Regions from separate parts of the Acetobacter sp. JWB genome, predicted to be linked through region 1. Evidence: riboswitches for the same ligand, from Rfam matches in the RefSeq annotation. Region 1 holds a riboswitch; the other holds the start of a gene.
The links. A riboswitch is a leader RNA that binds a small molecule or an ion and turns the genes downstream of it on or off. The one in region 1 is predicted to bind thiamine pyrophosphate.
Positions count from the first base shown of each region.

Region 2: it holds a riboswitch for thiamine pyrophosphate, as region 1 does, so the genes downstream of both, thiC (phosphomethylpyrimidine synthase ThiC) here and thiD (bifunctional hydroxymethylpyrimidine kinase/phosphomethylpyrimidine kinase) in region 1, are expected to answer to the same signal.

Region 1 covers NZ_CP030871.1:1,435,016-1,438,905, forward strand. Annotated here, with positions in the region: gene DS739_RS06825 (amidohydrolase family protein) at 1-530, shown strand, start outside; gene DS739_RS06830 (GNAT family N-acetyltransferase) at 632-1,165, opposite strand; TPP riboswitch at 1,344-1,463, shown strand; gene thiD (bifunctional hydroxymethylpyrimidine kinase/phosphomethylpyrimidine kinase) at 1,624-2,328, shown strand; gene DS739_RS06840 (hypothetical protein) at 2,402-2,704, opposite strand; gene DS739_RS06845 (DUF2946 domain-containing protein) at 3,031-3,468, shown strand; gene DS739_RS06850 (TonB-dependent siderophore receptor) at 3,526-3,890, shown strand, end outside.
Region 2 covers NZ_CP030871.1:2,596,088-2,599,977, reverse strand. Annotated here, with positions in the region: gene DS739_RS12280 (hypothetical protein) at 1-324, shown strand, start outside; gene thiC (phosphomethylpyrimidine synthase ThiC) at 398-2,275, opposite strand; TPP riboswitch at 2,359-2,512, opposite strand; gene DS739_RS12270 (sugar porter family MFS transporter) at 2,684-3,890, shown strand, end outside.

The sequences.
Region 1 (3,890 bases):
TCTGGTATATTGCCACCCTTCAGCTTGATGAAGCCACCACAGCATGGGCTGATCGCGCACCGTGGACGCAAACACCCTTTGCAACAGCCGGTCTTTCTGGCCCTCTACAAAAACAGATTAACGATCCAGCATGGCAGGCGCAGCACAAAACGGGCAAACAGGTCGATTTTGCCCGCACATCTTTGGCAATGAACCTACAAAACCTGAAAACATTGCATGATGCGGGCGTAAAAATCGGCTTTGGCACAGATAGCGGTGCCACCCCTTTACGAGTGCCCGGCGTAGCAGAACATCGGGAACTGGCCCTTATAGTGCAGGCCGGCCTGACACCTTTAGAGACTATTCATATCGCCACACAGAACGCAGCAGATTTGCTGGATCTTTCTGACCGTGGCGTATTGGCGCCGGGCAAACGGGCTGATGTGTTAGTTGTTACCGGTAACCCCGCAACCAACATTGCAAATGCCGACAAAATTATTGAAACATGGGAAAACGGCGTCGCCATTTCTGCGCCTGTACTGCAAAAATAAAAATCTGTGTGAATATCCCAGCCATTTCAATGTATAAGGCTGGGATACTACGCTTTGCGGCTGTTTGATTGCCATTTGTGCTATAAAAGGCTTGTAGCAGATTATGCGGGCTTAAAGTGGCTCAGGCTCAATTGCATAGCGCAGCGGGTTTGTTTGGAAAAACCACTTTTTACCTCATCCTGTAATATAGCAGCTAACCTTGGGCTTATTAAGCCTTCTGGAAGTATCTTGAAACCGAGACGCGCATAAAAAGGCGCACTCCACGGTAGATCACGAAAAGTCGTCAGAGTGACGGCTCTAAGGCCATATGCTTTTGCCCAACTACATGCCGTGTAAAGCAGCGCGGTGCCTATGCCCCGCCCCTGCTCTTTTTTGCAAACGGATATTTCTAGAATATGCAATTCCTGCGCGTATATTTGCGCACAAAGAAAAGCAATTGGGTGGCCCTGCTTATCAATAGCAACCCAGCTTGTGCCTGTGGTTATGGCAGCAAGATGCGTATCCACCGGCAAAACGGCGTGATCGGCTATCCAGCTTAATGAAGGAATTTGCCGAAAAATCTGCGCGGCGGATTTTTCAATGAGCGGAAGAACAGGCGCATCCTTAATACACGCCGTACGTATGCTAAAAGTCATGGATAGTCATTATTCCGTAAAAAGCCTGTTCTAATTTCTTTTATACCGTAATTCTAAGAATACCTGCCTCTCATGGTGTCAAAGATATGGATATCACACAGGCCGCTGTAAAACTGAAGACGCCCTCCAAACCTACTGTTAATATTACGTGCATAAAGCCCCTTGCCCTGATACGTTGCGTGTTACCGAGGGGGGCTCCGACATGGAGCTGAGATATTGCAGGGCCAAAAGGCAGCGCAATGACCCTTTGAACCTGATCCGGGTTATGCCGGCGAAGGGACAGGTTTGGCCACCCTATCCTTTTTTGCTGGAGTTTCGCGGCAGGAAGCTACGTTCTTGCGAAAAGGGAATTGCCTGACCATGATCGCCAATGTTTTGAGTATTGCCGGCACCGACCCCACAGGAGGCGCTGGAATTCATGCTGATATTAAAGCATTTTCGGCTATGGGGCGTATGGCATGGCGGCCATTACGGCTGTGGTGGCCCAGAACACTCAAGGCGTGCGTTCTTTTGTGGCCCTAGACCCGCAATTTGTGGGCGAACAGATTGATAGCGTGTTTGATGACGTGCGGGTGGATGCGGTGAAGATAGGGATGGTTCCCAACAGCAGCATTGCTGAGGTTATTGCAGACCGCCTGCATTATCATGGTGCAAAAAATATTGTGCTTGATCCTGTTATGGTGGCCAAAAGTGGAGATCACCTGCTGGAAGGCAACGCGGTAAGTGCTATCAAAGACTTTTTGGTGCCGCTTGCAACGCTTATTACCCCCAACCTGCCAGAAGCAGGTGTTTTGCTGAATGCTCACCCCGTATGGACGCTGGATGAAATGCGCTTACGGGTAAAAGAGTTGGCCAAGCTGGGTTCGGAATGGGTTTTGTTAAAGGGGGGACATCTTGAAGGATCAACGCAGAGTGTTGATCTGCTTTATGGTTCCGCTGGAAAAATTATTGAGTTTGCAGCACCACGCATCTGCACACGTAATGACCACGGTACTGGCTGCACGCTTTCTGCTGCAATAGCGGCTCTTCTCCCTTCTAAATCGGTTGAAGAAAGCGTGCGAGGAGCAAAAGCATATTTGCATGGTGCGCTTGCAGCGAGTGATATGCTTGATGTCGGGCATGGGCACGGCCCCCTGCACCATTTCCATCATTTGTGGAAATAATGTTTAGTCATCTGGTAACTGTATAAGGGTTTTATCGGCATCAAATTAAGTGATGCCGATAAACAGGGCGATCTTAAAGCTCGATATCCACTTCACGAATACCAGCGCGCTGTGTGGCATCCGGGTGGCCTTGGTGGAACGGCTCGTCAGCAAGCAGCTTCACATCGTTCAGGTCAGATACGGCAAGGCAATCCCACTGCCCTTGGGCAGGTACACGCTTTTCGTGTGTATCTACACCACGATACATCAGCACCTTTTCTACGCCATCCCCTTTGCCCAGAGCGTGAGGTGAGCCTAGCTGCGGCTTGTCATGAAGCGTAAAAGCTACGGCTTTTTTCTGTTCAATGGCAGTCCGTAAAATGCTGTAAGCTGACATGGTTTGTTTCCTTTTTGTAGGAATAACAATCAGGCCTGAATTCGGTTTTGAAATACAGGAAGCCGATAAAAGCCTCATGCAGGCCTTTTATTGGGTTACGCTCCTTCATTCGCAAAAGCGATAGACTTGATATAGGAGCAGCTATACCTGCCTACACAACAGAACAGCCCTGCTGACCTCTGGCTTGTGCCAGATTATACCGTGCTTTTTACGTGTAACATGATCACGCCAACCACTCTTCCTTGACAAAAGGCAAATTATCTTCCTTTAACAAGTGCACAATTTGGAGAGGATTTTTGTCTAGATCAGCCACCATGCACGCAAAAATGCGCCTGTTTGCCAGCCGATGGCTGGTGGCCATTTGTGTAATGGTGGGGCTTGTCGGGCAGCTTTTTCTTCAAAGCCATGCGCAGCTTGGGGAAATGCCCCGTGTTACGCTTGAACGCCTTACTGGCCTTCATATTGGCCCTGCACTTAAAAGCCCGGCATGTCCTGATATGGATGATGCCATGGTAATGCCTGCGGATGATGAAGGGCATGATCCCGCACACCATTCGCATGATGATAACGGGTTCTGCCCTCTTTGCCCCTTATTGCAACTGCCCGATATTGTCTTTATTGGAGTTTTTGTTGCTTTAAGCATTATGCTGTTGGCAAAGCGGCAGATCTATCATGATCGTGCGCCACGGGCCCCGCCTGCTGGTGTTTTTACGGGTCTTCCTCATACACGTGGGCCGCCTCTGCTCCTGTCATGTCTTTACTGACAGGAACACGTTTTTGCGGCTGCTATTTGTAATATAGCAACTGTTATTCCCGCCTTAATGCGGGAGCCAGCCTTATGTGCTGGATACATCAACCTGCCCTGTCAGCCTTTATGTATGACGCTGTCAGGACAGATATGTATGTCTCGTATTTTTCGAATACTCCCATGTTTTGGGGTTATGGTAGGCGGTCTTTCGCTTATTTGTGCGCCAGCCTCGGCTGCTTCCCTGCCCACCGTTTGCAAGCCAACCTCAGCCAATGCGCCTAAAAAGTGCAGTGCTTCTGGGTCTTCATGCGCGTGTTCATCTTCGGTAAATCATGCGTCTGCTGAAACAATCCATCAGAATATTACCGTATATGGATCTGGCACCCGGCATTCCTACACAGCGCCAACAATAGAAGCATGGGGGAAAACGCCAGTTGC
Region 2 (3,890 bases), 1.2 Mb from region 1:
TCACGGTTTATGGTGAAGCCACTGCATATCAGTTATGCCTTGGCGATGATCTCTGGTTTCGCTTTGTTTTTTTATGATCCAGTGCATATCGGCAATCGGGCGTATCTTTCTCCTAAATTGATAGCATTGACCGTGGCGGGTGTTCTTGCATGGTTTGGGCATAAATCTATTTATTGGCCGGTGATGGCTGGTCGGGATAATGATCTGCCAAAATGGACAAAAGCGTTTTGTGTGGCGTCCTGCGTGGTATGGGCTGCTGTTATTGTATTTTCATGCCTGAACAGTGAAGGCGTGCCGAAAGTTTATTTGAGGCACTATTTCTAACAACGTGATTTTTGAGGGCATAAAAAAAGCCCCGGGCTATTGGCCCGGGGCTTTTTGGTATCAGTTTGGTAACTTACTCTGCTGGCACATAAACTTTGCCACCAGCTTGTCGGAATTCTTCTGTTTTCTGCTCCATGCCAGCAATGCGTATGGCGTCTTGCTTCAGATCCTGACTGATGCGCATTGAACAGAATTTAGGGCCGCACATTGAACAGAAATGTGCACTTTTATGTGCCTCCCGCGGCATGGTTTCATCATGATACGCGCAGGCTGTATCTGGGTCTAAAGAAAGATTGAACTGATCTTCCCACCTAAAGGAGAACCGCGCACGGCTAAGCGCATCATCCCGATATTTTGCGGATGGATGACCTTTTGCAAGATCAGCGGCATGCGCTGCAATACGGTAGGTGATCACACCTGTTTTTACGTCATTCCTGTCTGGTAGGCCCAGATGTTCCTTGGGTGTGACATAGCAGAGCATAGAGGTGCCAAACCATCCGATCATGGCTGCGCCAATGGCAGATGTAATGTGGTCATACCCCGGTGCAATGTCTGTGGTCAGCGGGCCAAGCGTATAGAAGGGGGCCTCCTTACATTCTTTAAGCTGCTTATCCATGTTGGCCTTGATCTTGTGCATGGGCACATGGCCTGGCCCTTCGATCATAACCTGACAGCCTTTTGCCCAAGCGATTTCTGTGAGTTCACCCAGGGTTTCCAGTTCGGCAAACTGTGCGGCATCATTAGCATCGGCAATGCTGCCTGGTCGTAGGCCGTCTCCTAAAGAGAAGGAAACATCATAGGCGCGCATGATGTCGCATATGTCTGCAAAGTGTTCGTAAAGGAAGCTTTCGCGGTGACCATTTAGGCACCAGCTTGCCATGATGGAGCCGCCGCGTGAAACAATGCCTGTAACGCGATGAGCTGTTAGCGGCACATGCTGCAACCGTACGCCCGCATGAATGGTAAAGTAATCTACACCCTGTTCTGCCTGTTCGATCAGAGTATCGCGAAAAACTTCCCAGTTCAGTTTGCTGACATCACCACCGACTTTTTCTAAAGCCTGATACAGTGGCACTGTGCCAATAGGTGTGGGCGCGTTACGTAAAATCCAGTCACGGATATTGTGGATGTTCCGGCCTGTGGAAAGGTCCATTACGGTATCCGCACCCCAGCGAATGGACCATACAAGCTTTTCAACTTCTTCTGCTGCTGATGACGTAATGGCGGAATTGCCGATATTGGCGTTAATTTTCACAAGGAAATTACGCCCGATAATAACGGGTTCCAACTCTGGATGGTTGATATTTGCCGGAATAATGGCTCGGCCGCGGGCAATTTCCTGCCGGACAAATTCAGGCGTAATGAATTCTGGAATACTGGCCCCAAAGGATTCGCCATCTTCCAGGCATTGTGCGGCATCATCCGCAGCTTTTTGCCGGCCCAGATTTTCGCGGTGGGCCACGTAAATCATTTCATCTGTAATAATGCCTGCTTTAGCGAACTCATATTGTGTAACAAGCTGGCCTTCTCGCCCCTTAAGCACGGTATGCGGAGCAGGGCAGGGGGCTACAAGATAGGTGCCTTCTGCATTGCCATTATCTTCTGGCTTAATGTCACGCGGTTTGATGTGCTCAAAACCGCGGGCAGTCAGCCACGGTGCCCGAATTTTGGGTAGCCCTTTGTTAACGTCAATTTCTACAGTGCTGTCTGTGTAGGGGCCGGAAGTATCATACACACGCACTGGGGGTTCGTTTGCAGAAGGTTCCAGCATGATTTCGCGGAACGGCACACGCATATCTGGCCGATCTGCGGGGCTAGAATACACTTTACATGAACCACGGATAGCACCGGTGGTGACATGCCCCGGAGCGGGTGCAGCCGTGTTGGCAGGTTTAGGGTTGCCCCCTACACTGGAAGGGGCCGCGTTTTGTTTGGAATCAACTGAAGACATAACGTCATCGTCTCCTCTGCCGAGGAGGACAGGTCTGAAGAGACTCCGCTTTTGTGGGCGGCTAGGTTCGGGAAGAACATATCTGTCTTTTCAGGCACCAGTCCCTCCGCCGGTATAAGCCGGATCAGGTTCCCCGCCAAAACATCATGTTCTGGCGGCAGGGTCGCCACGGTGCCCGAACGAATCGTGCAAAAAGTAGCCTCTCAGTTCCTTACCGGAACCCCCCTTGGTATCGGACAGCAGATAGCTTTAAGTGCAATTATGTCAAGAAAAATCAAAGGGAAACGAAAAACGTATGCGTGCGTTTTAGAAGGGTGAAATGCGTAAGGCATAAAAGCCTATTTGTGACATAATAAATAAAATTATGTCAGCTATGCAATAATTTTCTAATCGTGGCATAATCACAGCATGAAATCTGAAAAGAAACGAGCTCAAGAAGCTATACAAAATCTCGATATTTCTCCGTATGCCAAGCACGTGTTGTGGATTGCAGCATTTGTTTCTGCCATCTGTGGTGGTCTTTACGGCTACGATACCGGTATTATTTCTGGTGCCCTTCTTCTTATTACAAAAGATTTTCATCTGACTGCTGGTCAGGAGGAAATTGTTACATCAGCTATTCTGGTAGGCGCTGTTATTGGTGCCATGGGCATTGCCAACTTATCAGAACGCTTTGGCCGCCGGGTTTCGGTTATGGTCGTTACCGCAGTTTTTGTAATTGGTGCATTAGCGTGTTCTTACGCACCCAATCTTACCAGCCTCATTATTGCCCGTGTATTTTTGGGCTGCGCAGTGGGTGGGGCTACGCAGGTGGTGCCAACATATATTTCGGAATTGGCCCCAGCCAGCAAGCGCGGCAATTTGGTAACGCTGTTTAACGTGGCTATTGGAATTGGCATTTTTCTGGCCAACTTGGTTGGTTTTACCATGCGTGAAAAATGGGGTTGGCGGCCCATGATTTCTGTGGCTGCTATCCCGGCTGCTTTTGTTTTTATCAGCATGTTTTTTCTGCCCAAAAGCCCACGTTGGACTGCTGAAAATGAAGGGCTGGAATCTGCGGTAGAGCAGCTTGGGCGTGTGCGTTCTTCCCGCAAGGTCATTCAGCGCGAGATCAATGAGATCCACGCCAATGTTGTAAATCTGGATGAAGATGAGCGTGGCTGGAAGGGCCTGAAGCTACCTTGGGTGCGCCCTGCGGTGATAGCTGCCTTAGGGATTGCCTTCTTTACGCAGGCTGGTGGGCTGGAGATGATGATCTACTATACCCCTACCTTTTTGTCTGACGCAGGGTTTGGGAGTTCATCAGCACTGCTGACAAGCTTGGGAATCGCGCTTGTTTATCTCATCATGACCCTGCTTGGGTGCTTGTTTGTAGATAAAATTGGCCGTCGGCGCTTGGTGCTTATTATGGGGCCGGGCTCTGTTGTAAGCCTTATTGGCCTGGGCATTGTTTTTGCCATGCATCCAGCTCAGGGGAGTGTGGGAAGTTGGTTGATTGTGGCCTTCTTGCTGCTGTTTATGCTGTTTAATTCTGGCGGTATTCAGGTTGTGGGCTGGCTTTTGGGTGCGGAGTTGTTTCCGCTGCCTATGCGTGCTGCGGCAACCAGTATACATG